3 regions of the Cytobacillus sp. Bva_UNVM-123 genome follow, and region 3 is predicted to be linked to each of the others. Evidence: a T-box and tRNA genes for the amino acid it is inferred to sense, from the RefSeq annotation. Region 3 holds a T-box; the other regions hold tRNA genes.

Region 1 (5,945 bases), 530 kb from region 3:
AAAATAAATGCATTATCCTGAACCGATATCAAAGCTAATTGACAGCTTTATGAAATTGCCAGGTATCGGCCCGAAAACGGCCGCTCGTCTGGCTTTTTTTATATTAAGTATGAAAGAAGATACGGTGTTAGATTTTGCAAAGGCGTTAGTTGATGCGAAAAGAAATTTAACATATTGCTCTGTTTGCGGACATATTACGGATCAAGATCCATGCTATATATGTGAAGATCAGAGAAGGGATCGAACAGTTATTTGTGTTGTTCAAGATCCGAAAGATGTCATAGCAATGGAAAAAATGAAAGAATTCCACGGCCTTTATCATGTTCTGCAAGGAGCGATATCTCCGATGGATGGAATTGGCCCTGAGGATATTAACATTCCGAATCTATTAAAAAGACTACAAAATGATGAGGTTCAAGAAGTAATTCTTGCAACGAACCCAAATATTGAGGGTGAAGCAACAGCCATGTATATTTCACGCCTCTTAAAGCCATCTGGTATAAAAGCAACACGAATTGCTCATGGACTACCGGTCGGCGGAGATCTAGAATATGCTGATGAAGTGACATTATCCAAAGCTTTGGAAGGTAGAAGAGAAATTTAACTTTATCCCACTCTTAACTGGCAGTAAGACTCCCACTTCAAGGGTGCGAGGAACAAAGTAGTATAAGTGGGAGAGCAACTGCCAGTAAAGGTCCGGCGACGGATAGGATGTCCTAGTCAGGCGAAGCCACAAGACGTGGGGTTATGAGCGTGATTGGTGAAATAAGAATTTTCTTTGGGCTTCAGCCCTTAGAAGATTCAATCAGGCTATGCGTGACTAACAATCAGTGGGGGATGAGGGCAGACCAAATGAGCGATGTCCTGTCGCAATGTCTACACTAGCACATCCTGTGCGTCGGAAAACCCCCACTGATTGAAGTTTCACTTTATTCAGCAAAAGCGAATTTGATTTGATGGGGGCACGGAATCATGTTATTTCGCAAGAAGGGCTGGCTTCGGAAAGAATTCGATGAAAAGCTTTTAGATAAAGCGAATGAATTAAAAGATATATGGTTCAATCAAAAGCAATTAGTTGAAAGAAGCTTTGAACCATCATCTGAAGCTATTAGTCAGGCAAAAATGGCAGAAACAAAATATTTTTTCCTTTTCAAAGAAGTGAAAAAGCGGAAAATTACAATACGATAATAAGTAAAAGCACTGTTTGAGCTTATTTATATTTTAATAGAAGTCTTCAAATATGCGATGCAAATTTGAAGACTATCCTTCTCTCTAGGTCTTTTTTGTATGTCAATTTCATAAATTGATAGTACAAGTTGTCTAGGGGGAGGATTTATTATTTTGGAACCAATTATCGTTATTTCTATTTTAGGTGGGCTAATTGTATTACTTCTATTTATTGGTGCACCTATGAAACCAGTTAGATTTATCGGACAAGGAGTTATTAAATTACTTATTGGTGCTCTTTTTTTATTTTTCTTAAATGTATTTGGAAACCAATATGGTATTCATGTACCGATTAATTTTATAACTGCTGCTGTTTCAGGTTTTTTAGGAATCCCAGGTTTGTTTGCACTCGTAGCTGTGCAAACATGGGTGATGTGATGAAAAGGGGCAGCTTTTTATTACAGTAGCTGTCCTTATTTTTTTCTTAAAAAAGATATTGACGGAAAGTTTCTAAAGTGATAGTATATTAAAAGTCGTCACAAACAACTAAGTAATTAGAAGTTAAAAAAGTTGTTGACAAAAGAAGTGGTAAGTGATATATTAAAAAGGTCGCTTCTAGGCGATGTGGTAAAAATAACTTACTGAAATTGTTTGCAGATTGAATAAAATCTTGCTCCTGTGCCGTAGATTACTCGAGGAAGTAAATCCTCAGCTCGTCGCAAGGCAGCACGAAGTAGATTCGAAGAAGTTATTCATGATGTAAATTGAAATCAGTTGACTTGCTCTTTGAAAACTGAACGAACAAAAACGTCAACGTTAATTTTTTAGTCTTTTTTGAAAAGACAATTTATGAGCTAATCAACTCTTTATTGGAGAGTTTGATCCTGGCTCAGGACGAACGCTGGCGGCGTGCCTAATACATGCAAGTCGAGCGAACTTTTGGGAGCTTGCTCCTAAAAGTTAGCGGCGGACGGGTGAGTAACACGTGGGCAACCTGCCTGTAAGACGGGGATAACTTCGGGAAACCGGAGCTAATACCGGATAACTCTTTTCCTCACATGAGGAAAAGCTGAAAGATGGCTTTAGCTATCACTTACAGATGGGCCCGCGGCGCATTAGCTAGTTGGTGAGGTAACGGCTCACCAAGGCAACGATGCGTAGCCGACCTGAGAGGGTGATCGGCCACACTGGGACTGAGACACGGCCCAGACTCCTACGGGAGGCAGCAGTAGGGAATCTTCCGCAATGGACGAAAGTCTGACGGAGCAACGCCGCGTGAGTGATGAAGGTTTTCGGATCGTAAAACTCTGTTGTTAGGGAAGAACAAGTATCGGAGTAACTGCCGGTACCTTGACGGTACCTAACCAGAAAGCCACGGCTAACTACGTGCCAGCAGCCGCGGTAATACGTAGGTGGCAAGCGTTGTCCGGAATTATTGGGCGTAAAGCGCGCGCAGGTGGTTCCTTAAGTCTGATGTGAAAGCCCCCGGCTCAACCGGGGAGGGTCATTGGAAACTGGGGAACTTGAGTGCAGAAGAGGAAAGTGGAATTCCACGTGTAGCGGTGAAATGCGTAGAGATGTGGAGGAACACCAGTGGCGAAGGCGACTTTCTGGTCTGTAACTGACACTGAGGCGCGAAAGCGTGGGGAGCGAACAGGATTAGATACCCTGGTAGTCCACGCCGTAAACGATGAGTGCTAAGTGTTAGGGGGTTTCCGCCCCTTAGTGCTGCAGCAAACGCATTAAGCACTCCGCCTGGGGAGTACGGCCGCAAGGCTGAAACTCAAAGGAATTGACGGGGGCCCGCACAAGCGGTGGAGCATGTGGTTTAATTCGAAGCAACGCGAAGAACCTTACCAGGTCTTGACATCCTCTGTCAACCCTAGAGATAGGGCTTTCCCCTTCGGGGGACAGAGTGACAGGTGGTGCATGGTTGTCGTCAGCTCGTGTCGTGAGATGTTGGGTTAAGTCCCGCAACGAGCGCAACCCTTGATCTTAGTTGCCAGCATTCAGTTGGGCACTCTAAGGTGACTGCCGGTGACAAACCGGAGGAAGGTGGGGATGACGTCAAATCATCATGCCCCTTATGACCTGGGCTACACACGTGCTACAATGGATGGAACAAAGGGCTGCGAGACCGCGAGGTTAAGCCAATCCCATAAAACCATTCTCAGTTCGGATTGCAGGCTGCAACTCGCCTGCATGAAGCCGGAATCGCTAGTAATCGCGGATCAGCATGCCGCGGTGAATACGTTCCCGGGCCTTGTACACACCGCCCGTCACACCACGAGAGTTTGTAACACCCGAAGTCGGTGGGGTAACCTTTTGGAGCCAGCCGCCTAAGGTGGGACAGATGATTGGGGTGAAGTCGTAACAAGGTAGCCGTATCGGAAGGTGCGGCTGGATCACCTCCTTTCTAAGGAAAATGAAAGGCTGAGGCGACTGTTCATCGACGTATAGACTGGACTGCTTCTGACGAGATAAAGGAAACACGTTAAGCGATAGCGAGACGATGTTGACTTATCGTAGGAAGAAGAAGGAAGTCTACTAGTCGATAGGAGCCGAAGCTAGACAATATGAAGTGGAAACTTCATAAAAAGACGTCATTTGTTCGTTCAGTTTTGAGAGAGTAAGCCTCTCTTTGACATTTTAAAATAAAATCTTGAGGGTAATGAGAAGCAAGTAGGTCAAGGAAGCGACCGAATGAGCACCGGAGCGTACGTAATTGGTACGTGAGGAGCGCAGAGAGGGAGCTGACGCAGAGATATGCCGCTTATCATTAGCCGGAAGTTTTATATGGGCCTATAGCTCAGCTGGTTAGAGCGCACGCCTGATAAGCGTGAGGTCGATGGTTCGAGTCCATTTAGGCCCACTTTTCTCTATAATGGGGCCTTAGCTCAGCTGGGAGAGCGCCTGCCTTGCACGCAGGAGGTCAGCGGTTCGATCCCGCTAGGCTCCACCATAACGAATTTATTTCGTTATTTTTTTGACTCTTTTTGTTCCTTGAAAACTAGATAATGAAGAAGAAAAACCGAGTAATCGCCATTTTAGTATTTCTCTCTATTATTTAATAGAGTAAAAACCATCACGAGCGTAATTGCTAGTTAAAACTAGTCTATTTACAAACCGTGAGGGTAATGAGAAGCAAGCAGATCGAGGAATCGAGTGAGGAAACACCGGAACGTACGTAGTTTGTACGTGAGGATGTTGACGAGTGAAGATGACGAAGAGATGCGCAGCTTATCATTGACCGAACAAGGTTAAGTTAGAAAGGGCGCACGGTGAATGCCTAGGCACTAGGAGCCGATGAAGGACGGGACTAACACCGATATGCTTCGGGGAGCTGTAAGTAAGCTTTGATCCGGAGATTTCCGAATGGGGAAACCCGCTGTTCGTAATGGAACAGTATCTTTACCTGAATACATAGGGTAGAGAAGGCAGACCCGGGGAACTGAAACATCTAAGTACCCGGAGGAAGAGAAAGCAAACGCGATTCCCTGAGTAGCGGCGAGCGAAACGGGATTAGCCCAAACCAAGAGGCTTGCCTCTTGGGGTTGTAGGACACTCTACACGGAGTTACAAAGGAATGAGGTAAATGAACAGGTCTGGAAAGGCCGGCCAGAGAAGGTAAAAGCCCTGTAGTTGAAACTTCGTTCCCTCCAGAGTGGATCCTGAGTACGGCGGGACACGTGAAATCCCGTCGGAAGCAGGGAGGACCATCTCCCAAGGCTAAATACTCCCTAGTGACCGATAGTGAACCAGTACCGTGAGGGAAAGGTGAAAAGCACCCCGGAAGGGGAGTGAAATAGTTCCTGAAACCGTGTGCCTACAAGTAGTCAGAGCCCATTAACGGGTGATGGCGTGCCTTTTGTAGAATGAACCGGCGAGTTACGATTACATGCGAGGTTAAGTTGAGAAGACGGAGCCGCAGCGAAAGCGAGTCTGAATAGGGCGAATGTAGTATGTGGTCGTAGACCCGAAACCAGGTGACCTACCCATGTCCAGGTTGAAGTCCAGGTAACACTGGATGGAGGACCGAACCCACGCACGTTGAAAAGTGCGGGGATGAGGTGTGGGTAGCGGAGAAATTCCAATCGAACTTGGAGATAGCTGGTTCTCTCCGAAATAGCTTTAGGGCTAGCCTCATGTAGTAAGAGTCTTGGAGGTAGAGCACTGTTTGGACTAGGGGCCCCCATCGGGTTACCGAATTCAGACAAACTCCGAATGCCAAAGACTTATCCATGGGAGTCAGACTGCGAGTGATAAGATCCGTAGTCAAGAGGGAAACAGCCCAGACCACCAGTTAAGGTCCCAAAGTATACGTTAAGTGGAAAAGGATGTGGAGTTGCTTAGACAACCAGGATGTTGGCTTAGAAGCAGCCACCATTTAAAGAGTGCGTAATAGCTCACTGGTCGAGTGACTCTGCGCCGAAAATGTACCGGGGCTAAACGTATCACCGAAACTGTGGATGGACACCGTATGGTGTCCGTGGTAGGAGAGCGTTCTAAGGGCGTTGAAGCTAGACCGTAAGGACTAGTGGAGCGCTTAGAAGTGAGAATGCCGGTATGAGTAGCGAAAGATGGGTGAGAATCCCATCCACCGAATGCCTAAGGTTTCCTGAGGAAGGCTCGTCCGCTCAGGGTTAGTCGGGACCTAAGCCGAGGCTGAAAAGCGTAGGCGATGGACAACAGGTTGATATTCCTGTACCACCAAATTACCGTTTGAGCAATGGGGGGACGCAGGAGGATAGGGTAAGCGCGCTGCTGGAATAGCGCGT
Region 2 (5,945 bases), 550 kb from region 3:
AAATAGACAATTGTTTATTGAAGAAATACTAAAATAGACCGAATTTACTCGGTCTATTTTTGCTTATTTAATATGGAATTATAAGAATATTTATTCTTTGTTTTTCTATTAAAAAAAGATTGCCAGCCAGTAAATATGGTGGTATATTAATATCTGTTGTCGAAAGAAATGACTTTAATCACTAATGTTTTTTTTGAAAAAAGGTATTGACTTTAAATAGTGATTTTGATAATATTAAAAAGTCGCTTTGAGCGACGAAATAAAAACGACTTACTGATGAATCAATGTAAATTGAAATCAGTTGACTTGCTCTTTGAAAACTGAACGAACAAAAACGTCAACGTTAAATCTTTAGTCTTTTTTGAAAAGACAATTTATGAGCTAATCAACTCACTCTTTATCGCGTATTAACGCGCAGTAATATCCTTGCGGATAACTGCCCGTAAATACCCGATTGATTCGACTAACCATCACGGGGAAAAACACCCCGCGAAGGAAGTCTCATCTTATTGGAGAGTTTGATCCTGGCTCAGGACGAACGCTGGCGGCGTGCCTAATACATGCAAGTCGAGCGAACTTTTGGGAGCTTGCTCCCAAAAGTTAGCGGCGGACGGGTGAGTAACACGTGGGCAACCTGCCTGTAAGACGGGGATAACTTCGGGAAACCGGAGCTAATACCGGATAACTCTTTTCCTCACATGAGGAAAAGCTGAAAGATGGCTTTAGCTATCACTTACAGATGGGCCCGCGGCGCATTAGCTAGTTGGTGAGGTAACGGCTCACCAAGGCAACGATGCGTAGCCGACCTGAGAGGGTGATCGGCCACACTGGGACTGAGACACGGCCCAGACTCCTACGGGAGGCAGCAGTAGGGAATCTTCCGCAATGGACGAAAGTCTGACGGAGCAACGCCGCGTGAGTGATGAAGGTTTTCGGATCGTAAAACTCTGTTGTTAGGGAAGAACAAGTATCGGAGTAACTGCCGGTACCTTGACGGTACCTAACCAGAAAGCCACGGCTAACTACGTGCCAGCAGCCGCGGTAATACGTAGGTGGCAAGCGTTGTCCGGAATTATTGGGCGTAAAGCGCGCGCAGGTGGTTCCTTAAGTCTGATGTGAAAGCCCCCGGCTCAACCGGGGAGGGTCATTGGAAACTGGGGAACTTGAGTGCAGAAGAGGAAAGTGGAATTCCACGTGTAGCGGTGAAATGCGTAGAGATGTGGAGGAACACCAGTGGCGAAGGCGACTTTCTGGTCTGTAACTGACACTGAGGCGCGAAAGCGTGGGGAGCGAACAGGATTAGATACCCTGGTAGTCCACGCCGTAAACGATGAGTGCTAAGTGTTAGGGGGTTTCCGCCCCTTAGTGCTGCAGCAAACGCATTAAGCACTCCGCCTGGGGAGTACGGCCGCAAGGCTGAAACTCAAAGGAATTGACGGGGGCCCGCACAAGCGGTGGAGCATGTGGTTTAATTCGAAGCAACGCGAAGAACCTTACCAGGTCTTGACATCCTCTGTCAACCCTAGAGATAGGGCTTTCCCCTTCGGGGGACAGAGTGACAGGTGGTGCATGGTTGTCGTCAGCTCGTGTCGTGAGATGTTGGGTTAAGTCCCGCAACGAGCGCAACCCTTGATCTTAGTTGCCAGCATTCAGTTGGGCACTCTAAGGTGACTGCCGGTGACAAACCGGAGGAAGGTGGGGATGACGTCAAATCATCATGCCCCTTATGACCTGGGCTACACACGTGCTACAATGGATGGAACAAAGGGCTGCGAGACCGCGAGGTTAAGCCAATCCCATAAAACCATTCTCAGTTCGGATTGCAGGCTGCAACTCGCCTGCATGAAGCCGGAATCGCTAGTAATCGCGGATCAGCATGCCGCGGTGAATACGTTCCCGGGCCTTGTACACACCGCCCGTCACACCACGAGAGTTTGTAACACCCGAAGTCGGTGGGGTAACCTTTTGGAGCCAGCCGCCTAAGGTGGGACAGATGATTGGGGTGAAGTCGTAACAAGGTAGCCGTATCGGAAGGTGCGGCTGGATCACCTCCTTTCTAAGGGAAATGAAGTGGAAACTTCATAAAAAGACGTCATTTGTTCGTTCAGTTTTGAGAGAGTAAACCTCTCTTTGACATTTTAAAATAAAATCTTGAGGGTAATGAGAAGCAAGTAGGTCAAGGAAGCGACCGAATGAGCACCGGAGCGTACGTAATTGGTACGTGAGGAGCGCAGAGATACGCCGCTTATCATTAGCCGGAAGTTTTATATGGGCCTATAGCTCAGCTGGTTAGAGCGCACGCCTGATAAGCGTGAGGTCGATGGTTCGAGTCCATTTAGGCCCACTTTTCTCTATAATGGGGCCTTAGCTCAGCTGGGAGAGCGCCTGCCTTGCACGCAGGAGGTCAGCGGTTCGATCCCGCTAGGCTCCACCATAACGAATTTATTTCGTTATTTTTTTGACTCTTTTTGTTCTTTGAAAACTAGATAATGAAGAAGAAAAACCGAGTAATCGCCATTTTAGTATTTCTCTCTATTATGAATAGAGTAATAACCATCACGAGCGTAATTGCTAGTTAAAACTAGTCTATTTACAAACCGTGAGGGCAATGAGAAGCAAGCAGATCGAGGAATCGAGTGAGGAAACACCGGAACGTACGTAGTTTGTACGTGAGGATGTTGACGAGTGAAGATGACGAAGAGATGCGCAGCTTATCATTGACCGAACAAGGTTAAGTTAGAAAGGGCGCACGGTGAATGCCTAGGCACTAGGAGCCGATGAAGGACGGGACTAACACCGATATGCTTCGGGGAGCTGTAAGTAAGCTTTGATCCGGAGATTTCCGAATGGGGGAACCCGCTGTTCGTAATGGAACAGTATCTTTACCTGAATACATAGGGTAGAGAAGGCAGACCCGGGGAACTGAAACATCTAAGTACCCGGAGGAAGAGAAAGCAAACGCGATTCCCTGAGTAGCGGCGAGCGAAACGGGATTAGCCCAAACCAAGAGGCTTGCCTCTTGGGGTTGTAGGACACTCTACACGGAGTTACAAAGGAATGAGGTAAATGAACAGGTCTGGAAAGGCCGGCCAGAGAAGGTAAAAGCCCTGTAGTTGAAACTTCGTTCCCTCCAGAGTGGATCCTGAGTACGGCGGGACACGTGAAATCCCGTCGGAAGCAGGGAGGACCATCTCCCAAGGCTAAATACTCCCTAGTGACCGATAGTGAACCAGTACCGTGAGGGAAAGGTGAAAAGCACCCCGGAAGGGGAGTGAAATAGTTCCTGAAACCGTGTGCCTACAAGTAGTCAGAGCCCATTAACGGGTGATGGCGTGCCTTTTGTAGAATGAACCGGCGAGTTACGATTACATGCGAGGTTAAGTTGAGAAGACGGAGCCGCAGCGAAAGCGAGTCTGAATAGGGCGAATGTAGTATGTGGTCGTAGACCCGAAACCAGGTGACCTACCCATGTCCAGGTTGAAGTCCAGGTAACACTGGATGGAGGACCGAACCCACGCACGTTGAAAAGTGCGGGGATGAGGTGTGGGTAGCGGAGAAATTCCAATCGAACTTGGAGATAGCTGGTTCTCTCCGAAATAGCTTTAGGGCTAGCCTCATGTAGTAAGAGTCTTGGAGGTAGAGCACTGTTTGGACTAGGGGCCCCCATCGGGTTACCGAATTCAGACAAACTCCGAATGCCAAAGACTTATCCATGGGAGTCAGACTGCGAGTGATAAGATCCGTAGTCAAGAGGGAAACAGCCCAGACCACCAGTTAAGGTCCCAAAGTATACGTTAAGTGGAAAAGGATGTGGAGTTGCTTAGACAACCAGGATGTTGGCTTAGAAGCAGCCACCATTTAAAGAGTGCGTAATAGCTCACTGGTCGAGTGACTCTGCGCCGAAAATGTACCGGGGCTAAACGTATCACCGAAACTGTGGATGGACACCGTATGGTGTCCGTGGTAGGAGAGCGTTCTAAGGGCGTTGAAGCTAGACCGTAAGGACTAGTGGAGCGCTTAGAAGTGAGAATGCCGGTATGAGTAGCGAAAGATGGGTGAGAATCCCATCCACCGAATGCCTAAGGTTTCCTGAGGAAGGCTCGTCCGCTCAGGGTTAGTCGGGACCTAAGCCGAGGCTGAAAAGCGTAGGCGATGGACAACAGGTTGATATTCCTGTACCACCAAATTACCGTTTGAGCAATGGGGGGACGCAGGAGGATAGGGTAAGCGCGCTGCTGGAATAGCGCGTCCAAGCAGTTAGGCTGATAATGAGGCAAATCCCATTATCGTGAAGGCTGAGCTGTGACGGCGAGGGAAATAGAGTACCGAAGTTCCTGAATCCACACTGCCAAGAAAAGCCTCTAGCGAGGTAACAGGTGCCCGTACCGCAAACCGACACAGGTAGGCGAGGAGAGAATCCTAAGGTGAGCGAGAGAACTCTCGTTAAGGAACTCGGCAAAATCACCCCGTAACTTCGGGAGAAGGGGTGCTCATTTGGGTGAATAGCCCGGATGAGCCGCAGTGAATAGGCCCAGGCGACTGTTTAGCAAAAACACAGGTCTCTGCGAAGCCGCAAGGCGAAGTATAGGGGCTGACGCCTGCCCGGTGCTGGAAGGTTAAGAGGAGGGGTTAGCGTAAGCGAAGCTCTGAATTGAAGCCCCAGTAAACGGCGGCCGTAACTATAACGGTCCTAAGGTAGCGAAATTCCTTGTCGGGTAAGTTCCGACCCGCACGAAAGGCGTAACGATCTGGGCACTGTCTCAACGAGAGACTCGGTGAAATTATAGTACCTGTGAAGATGCAGGTTACCCGCGACAGGACGGAAAGACCCCGTGGAGCTTTACTGTAGCCTGATATTGAATTTCGGTACAGCTTGTACAGGATAGGTAGGAGCCTAGGAAGCCGGAGCGCCAGCTTCGGTGGAGGCATCGGTGGGATACTACCCTGGCTGTATTGAAATTCTAACCCGCGCCCCTTATCGGGGCGGGAGACAGTGTCAGGTGGGCAGTTTGACTGGGGCGGTCGCCTCCTAAAGAGTAACGGAGGCGCCCAAAGGTTCCCTCAGAATGGTTGGAAATCATTCGTAGAGTGTAAAGGCACAAGGGAGCTTGACTGCGAGACCTACAAGTCGAGCAGGGACGAAAGTCGGGCTTAGTGATCCGGTGGTTCCGCATGGAAGGGCCATCGCTCAACGGATAAAAGCTACCCCGGGGATAACAGGCTTATCTCCCCCAAGAGTCCACATCGACGGGGAGGTTTGGCACCTCGATGTCGGCTCATCGCATCCTGGGGCTGTAGTCGGTCCCAAGGGTTGGGCTGTTCGCCCATTAAAGCGGTACGCGAGCTGGGTTCAGAACGTCGTGAGACAGTTCGGTCCCTATCCGTCGTGGGCGCAGGAAATTTGAGAGGAGCTGTCCTTAGTACGAGAGGACCGGGATGGACGCACCGCTGGTGTACCAGTTGTCTTGCCAAAGGCATAGCTGGGTAGCTATGTGCGGACGGGATAAGTGCTGAAAGCATCTAAGCATGAAGCCCCCCTCGAGATGAGATTTCCCATAGCGCAAGCTAGTAAGACCCCTGAAAGATGATCAGGTTGATAGGTTTGAGGTGGAAGCGTGGTGACACGTGGAGCTGACAAATACTAATCGGTCGAGGACTTAACCAAAATAATTATGATTACTCAATTTCTTCTTCTTCTTATCTAGTTTTGAGGGAATGAAACCTCAATAAAATAAAAAGTTTAGTGGCGATAGCGAGAAGGTCACACCCGTTCCCATCCCGAACACGGAAGTTAAGCTTCTCAGCGCCGATGGTAGTTGGGGGCTCTCCCCCTGTGAGAGTAGGACGCCGCTAAGCAAAATGGAGAACAGCTAATAAAGCTGTTCTTTTTTCATTTGGAAATGCGCGTAAAAAGCCAGTCGTGTAACTGAAAAAAACTGCTAGGG
Region 3 (5,945 bases):
TTGAGACCACCAGATACTCGGCTTTCCCTGAGCTGTGGTCGCTTTGGCTTGCTTTGAGACCACAAGGGACTCGGTTTTCCCTGAGCTGTGGTCGCATTCACTTACTTTGAGACCACTAGGTACACAGTTTTCTCTGAGCTGTGGTCGCATTCACTTACTTTGAGACCACCAGATACTCAGTTTCACCTAACCATGGTCTCAAAAAGATAATTTTTTAAAAAATAAACGCCACCTATAAAACATATTCAGGCACCCATCCTACAAGACCATTTTGCTTTTTAACTAGTACATAGCCAGATTGCTGTGCATCCAGCACTTTTACAACTTCATCCTTCTGGACCGATAAAAATGTTGTGCTTAGATCATCTTTACAGTACACAGCGTCATCCTTTTCAACTAAATATTCATTTTTTATCCATTGTTCGATGCCGAGAGTGATATTTTTGCAGAGTGTAAAATAACGCTCACTAAGCATCACGCTCATTTTGTAATTTGGATAGGTTACGGTGCCGACGCGATTTGTTTGATCTACATAACCGCTTTTCACAGTACGCTCTTCTAATAGCTCGTCAACAAACTGAAATGAAATTTGATTTTGTTCAATAATTAGTGCGTTCAGCTGGCCATCTGCTTTAATCTGGTTTCCACCATCGATCGCAATTATTTTTTTCTCCAAATTAATGAGTGGGTTGTTCGAGCTTTCGACATTATCACGGTAATTGACGGCTGGCCAGTGTCCTACAATTACATTTTTCTTTGCTTGATGTCCTTTGTTCAAAAATGAATCGATTGCTAACGCATTCCCTTCAGAAGTTTGCTCCCAATCGGTACGATTCTCTATTCCTGCATGAACGATAATAAAGTCCTCTGTTTCATAAGCAATAGGCAAAAATTCAAACCAATCAATTATCTCTTGAGCATGTTCTTTATAAAATTGAGCAAGCTGTTTTACATCACGAAAATCTTCTACAGATTGTTGTTGCTCTGCCAGCAGCTCATTTAATACTGAATTTCTCCTCTTTTTCATATAGTTTAAAATATCTTCATTTCCTTCAAACACATAGCGATACAAAACATCGCAATTTCCTTTCGTCACGAAAACATCGGGCGCTTGTTCCATAAGCTTCTTAACATAGCGAACAACCTCTAAGCTGTTCGCTCCTTTTTCACATAAGTCACCATTGATAAACAAATAATCATCATTTGAATAATTTACTTTATCTAATAGTCTCTTAAATAATGATAAATTAGCGTGAATATCAGATATAATAATAACTCTTCGATTTGGATTTAACGTTACTTTTTGAATATTTAACATTTGAATCTCCTAAATTTTAAATAGTTAAAAATCTCCGAATACATTTTATTATACCATCCTCATGGCGGAATGAATGTTAGGATCATTGAGCTTTACATAAAACTTATTAGAAAAACTTGGCGTTCGCCAAGTCCTTCGGCGAATGTCTTAGCTGTTCTTATGCGGTATTATATAGCAGTAATTTATTTGAATGTAAATTTACTTTAGTACGTTAATAACCTTAAACTTTCCTATTAGCCAAAAAAGTCCAAACATACATATTTCGGCATCTTATTTTTAAAAATTCCTTTATACTTCATTACATCCTTGCCTCCACCATCAATTCATGCTAATATAACTGAAATATCCTAAATAAATACAAATCAATGAAGAGAACAAGTACGTTTTGGAGATACTCTACAGCGAGCTGGGGATGGTGGAAGCCAGCGAGGAAGGCCTGACGGAATAATCATCTCTGAGATGCGAGACTGAACGATAGAGTGAAACGAATCAGTGAGCGTGTGTACTGCACTCCATACTGATGGCCTTTTTACAAGTAAGTCTTGACGGGATTCCGCCGTTACAAGGAACGCGTATGATTGTACGTTGGCAAAGTGCTGTTGCTATTATTGCAGCAGAATTTGGGTGGTAACGCGGGTATAACACTCGTCCCTTTCATAGGGACGGGTGTTTTTTGTTTGCTAATAGGAAAGTTTAAGTTTGTTAACGTACTTAAGTGAAATGAAGTTCAAATAATATTAGCATTTATCACACCGCATAAGAAAAGCTAGAGTATTTGCCGAAAGGACTTGGCAAATGCCAAGTTTTTCTAATATAAAAGGAGGAAGAATCAATGGAGCAAAAGGAAACAGCGACAATGCGTGAAAAAAGAGTCCTACATTTTTGGGAGGAGCAGCATATTTTTCAAAAATCGATTGAGAATAGAGAAAATGCTGAGTCCTCTGTTTTCTATGAAGGGCCGCCAACAGCAAATGGCCTTCCTCACGTTGGCCATGCTCTTGGCAGAACAATTAAAGACATTATTGCTCGTTATCATACGATGCAAGGCAAGCAGGTGATTCGGAAAGCAGGCTGGGATACACATGGATTGCCTGTTGAATTAGGAGTGGAGAAGGCTTTAGGCATCTCGGGAAAGCAGGAGATCGAGGAGTACGGGGTAGAGGCTTTTATTAAAAAATGTAAGGAAAGTGTCTTTTCCTATGAACAGCAATGGCGGGAGTTTACAAATGCTTTAGGCTATTGGGTTGATATGGATAATCCTTATATGACAATGAGTAATGATTATATTGAATCTGTCTGGCATATCCTCGGAACGATTCATGACAAAGGCTGGCTCTATAAAGGGCATCGTGTATCACCTTACTGTCCGAGCTGCCAAACGTCATTAAGCTCCCATGAGGTCGCCCAAGGTTATAAAGATGTAAAGGATTTAAGTGCTACGGTCAAATTTAAGCTGAAAGATAAAGCGAATGAATATGTGTTAGGCTGGACGACAACTCCTTGGACGCTGCCTGCCAATGTAGCACTAGCCGTAAATAAAGATTTCGATTATGTAAAGGTGAAAGTAAAGGACGACATCTATATTGTCTCAGCCTCAAGAACGAAGCATATTTTTTCTGGAGATGGTGAGATTGTCGAGACAGTGAAAGGGAAGGAATTAATCGGACTCGCTTATGAGCCTCCCTTCCAATTTATTGAAGTAGAAAAAGGGCATTACATTGTCAGCGCTAGCTTCGTAACCGAAGAGAGTGGAACAGGAATTGTCCATATCGCACCAGCTTACGGGGAAGATGATTATCGTCTCGTTCAAGAACATAATCTCAGTTTCGTAAATGTTGTTGATGAAAGAGGAAAATATATAGATGTTGTGACTCCCCTCGCAGGAAAGTTTGTGAAAGATTGTGATGTCGAAATTATTAAGCTGCTTCATGAAAAAGGGCTGTTATTCCATAAAGAACGATATGAACATTCTTATCCACATTGCTGGAGATGTGACACTCCATTGCTCTATTATGCAACTGACAGCTGGTTCATTAAAACAACTGCTCTAAAGGATGAGTTTATTGCCAAGAACCAGCAGGTAAACTGGTTTCCAGACCATATTAAAAATGGACGCTTCGGCAACTTTCTTGAAGGGTTAGTCGATTGGAATATTAGTCGAAACCGCTTTTGGGGAACTCCTTTAAATGTATGGATATGCTCCTCTTGTCAAAAAGAATACGCACCAAAAAGCATGCATGAATTAAAGGAGTTAGCCGCAAAACCTTTCATGGATCTTGAGCTTCATAAGCCATATGTCGACGAAGTTACCCTACATTGTCCTTCATGTAGCGGAGTGATGCATCGAACTTCTGAGGTTATCGATGTATGGTTTGACAGTGGCTCAATGCCATTTGCCCAATATCATACTCCATTTGAAAACAATGATGTTTTGAACAATCAATTTCCTGCGGACGTTGTGGTCGAAGGCATTGATCAAACCCGTGGCTGGTTTTACTCATTGCTTGCAGTCTCTATTTTATATACAGGGAGAGCTCCTTACAAAAATGTACTCGCTACAGGACATGTCCTTGATGAGCATGGACAAAAAATGTCAAAGAGTAAAGGAAATGCCCTCAATCCTGTTGAGCTAATTAAAACATACGGTGCAGATGCACTTAGATGGGCGCTTGTCGAGGATAGTGCCCCATGGAATCAGAAAAGATTTTCAGAACGAAATGTTCAAGAGGCAAAGTCCAAGCTAGTTGATACAATGATAAGTTTATTTTATTTTTATCAGCTTTATGCAGAGATTGATGAGTTCAACCCACATGCAAGTAAAGGGATCAAGCTCTCCATAATGGATGAATGGGTCCTTTCTCGATTGGCTACTACAGCAAAACAAATGAAAAAAGAATTGAATGAGTATCAGCTAACAAATGCAGCAAGATTAGCTGGGCAGCTAGTTGAAGAAATAAGCAATTGGTATATTAGAAGAAATCGCGAACGATTTTGGAGTGAAGGGATGACTGAAGATAAAGCTGCTGCTTTTCATACTTTGTATACGCTGCTTACGAATATATCAAAGCTGTTAGCACCGTTTATCCCATTTACAACAGATGCGATTTACTATTCCTTAGAAGGTGAAAGTGTTCATTTAGCTGATTACCCTAATCTGAATGAAGAGTTAATCAAGCCATTACTCGAAGAACAAATGCAGGCCGTCTTAGAGATTGTCGAATTAGGACGCAGTGTACGCCATAGTGAGCAGCTAAAAACGAAGCAGCCGTTAGCTAAAATGATCATGATTTCTAATTTCTTGGATCATGATACACTAGTACCTTTTGAGGAAATTATTAAAGATGAGCTAAATGTTAAATCTTTGGAGTGGGCGGATTCCTCTAATCATTTAATTGACCACCAACTCAAACTAAATTTTAAAACAGCTGGTCCTAAACTTGGAAAACATGTAAATAATGCTAATCAACTTCTCCAAAATGCTTCACCTGAGAAAATTGATGATTTTCTAGTGAACAGAGCCTTAACCTTACAATTAGAAAATGGAGAGACCGTAAAGTTAGAAGAAGAAGATATACTTGTACAGAAAAAGACCGCATTGCAAGGTTTCTCAGAAGCAGCAAATCAAGCTTTTACCGTATTTTTAGACACAACTTTAACAGATCATTTGGTACAGGAAGGACTTGTTAGAGATTTTATCCGGACAGTTCAAGATATTCGCAAGAAAAGAAATTTACCTGTAGACAAACGCATTTTCCTATATGTATCTGCCTCGAATGAATTCATTGAAATCATGAAACAATTCGATTCCTTAATAAGAAAAGGCATTTTATTAAATGATATTTTTTATGAAAAAACGAAAGACATGGAGACATTATTGATTGGGGAGTATGAGGTTTTTATCGATATGCTATGACATAGAAAAACTGGTTTGTATTAAACAGACCAGTTTTTCTATTTTATTAACTTTTATCATTAGCATTCTTCAATTTTTCTGCTTTCAGGTGCCCATGTTTCATTTTAATACTGATAATATTCACGAAGCTTATCAATTTCTGAAAAATAAGGGCATTGAAATTGTAAATCACCTTGAGGATAATGGGCATTATTTTACTATTAAAGATCCGTATGGAAATATATTGATGATTTGCCAAATATAAATATAAGAGCTCAAAAAAAAGCTAAGAGGATCGCATCGTAATGATACAGGAGCCAATTCGGAATAGGAAGAGAGGCTACCTTACAAGTTGCTATTGAAGGCCATACTATGATTAAGGCTTATCGAAACATGGAGTTAGGGTGTAAAGCACAAAAAGAAGGTATCGATTTTATCCTCTAAATTACTCCCAACTTTTAATAAGGGATCGTTCTTTATTCTTAATTTGAATGATTTAGCCTAATAAGAGTTGACAGTTCTTTAATTTTTCATTAAAGTTGCATTAGGTAAACTTTATTTACCTAGAGAAATAAATAATTGGAGGTGATAGCTTGTCTTCGTTTACTTTACCAAGTCTTGGCTATGCTTATGATGAACTAGAGCCTTATATTGATGCTCGTACATTGGAAATTCATCATAGTAAACATCACGCGACCTATGTAAACAATCTTAATGTCGCATTGGAAAACTATG

The links. A T-box is a leader RNA that pairs with one kind of tRNA and senses whether it is charged. The one in region 3 lies ahead of ileS (isoleucine--tRNA ligase), so its partner is inferred to be a tRNA-Ile.
Region 1: it encodes a tRNA-Ile, which carries the amino acid that the T-box ahead of ileS (isoleucine--tRNA ligase) is inferred to sense. The anticodon was not compared.
Region 2: it encodes a tRNA-Ile, which carries the amino acid that the T-box ahead of ileS (isoleucine--tRNA ligase) is inferred to sense. The anticodon was not compared.

Annotation. Positions count from the first base shown of each region.
Region 1 covers NZ_CM177772.1:29,939-35,883, forward strand. Annotated here, with positions in the region: gene recR (recombination mediator RecR) at 8-604, shown strand; gene KDN24_RS00145 (YaaL family protein) at 973-1,188, shown strand; gene KDN24_RS00150 (pro-sigmaK processing inhibitor BofA family protein) at 1,342-1,605, shown strand; rRNA gene KDN24_RS00155 (16S ribosomal RNA) at 2,034-3,583, shown strand; tRNA gene KDN24_RS00160 (tRNA-Ile) at 3,966-4,039, shown strand; tRNA gene KDN24_RS00165 (tRNA-Ala) at 4,054-4,129, shown strand; rRNA gene KDN24_RS00170 (23S ribosomal RNA) at 4,426-5,945, shown strand, end outside.
Region 2 covers NZ_CM177772.1:10,072-16,016, forward strand. Annotated here, with positions in the region: gene KDN24_RS00040 (HD-GYP domain-containing protein) at 1-37, shown strand, start outside; rRNA gene KDN24_RS00045 (16S ribosomal RNA) at 507-2,056, shown strand; tRNA gene KDN24_RS00050 (tRNA-Ile) at 2,271-2,344, shown strand; tRNA gene KDN24_RS00055 (tRNA-Ala) at 2,359-2,434, shown strand; rRNA gene KDN24_RS00060 (23S ribosomal RNA) at 2,730-5,665, shown strand; rRNA gene rrf (5S ribosomal RNA) at 5,740-5,856, shown strand.
Region 3 covers NZ_CM177772.1:557,988-563,932, reverse strand. Annotated here, with positions in the region: gene KDN24_RS02865 (metallophosphoesterase) at 233-1,318, opposite strand; T-box leader at 1,675-1,974, shown strand; gene ileS (isoleucine--tRNA ligase) at 2,151-5,231, shown strand; gene KDN24_RS02855 (VOC family protein) at 5,206-5,475, shown strand; gene KDN24_RS02850 (superoxide dismutase) at 5,804-5,945, shown strand, end outside.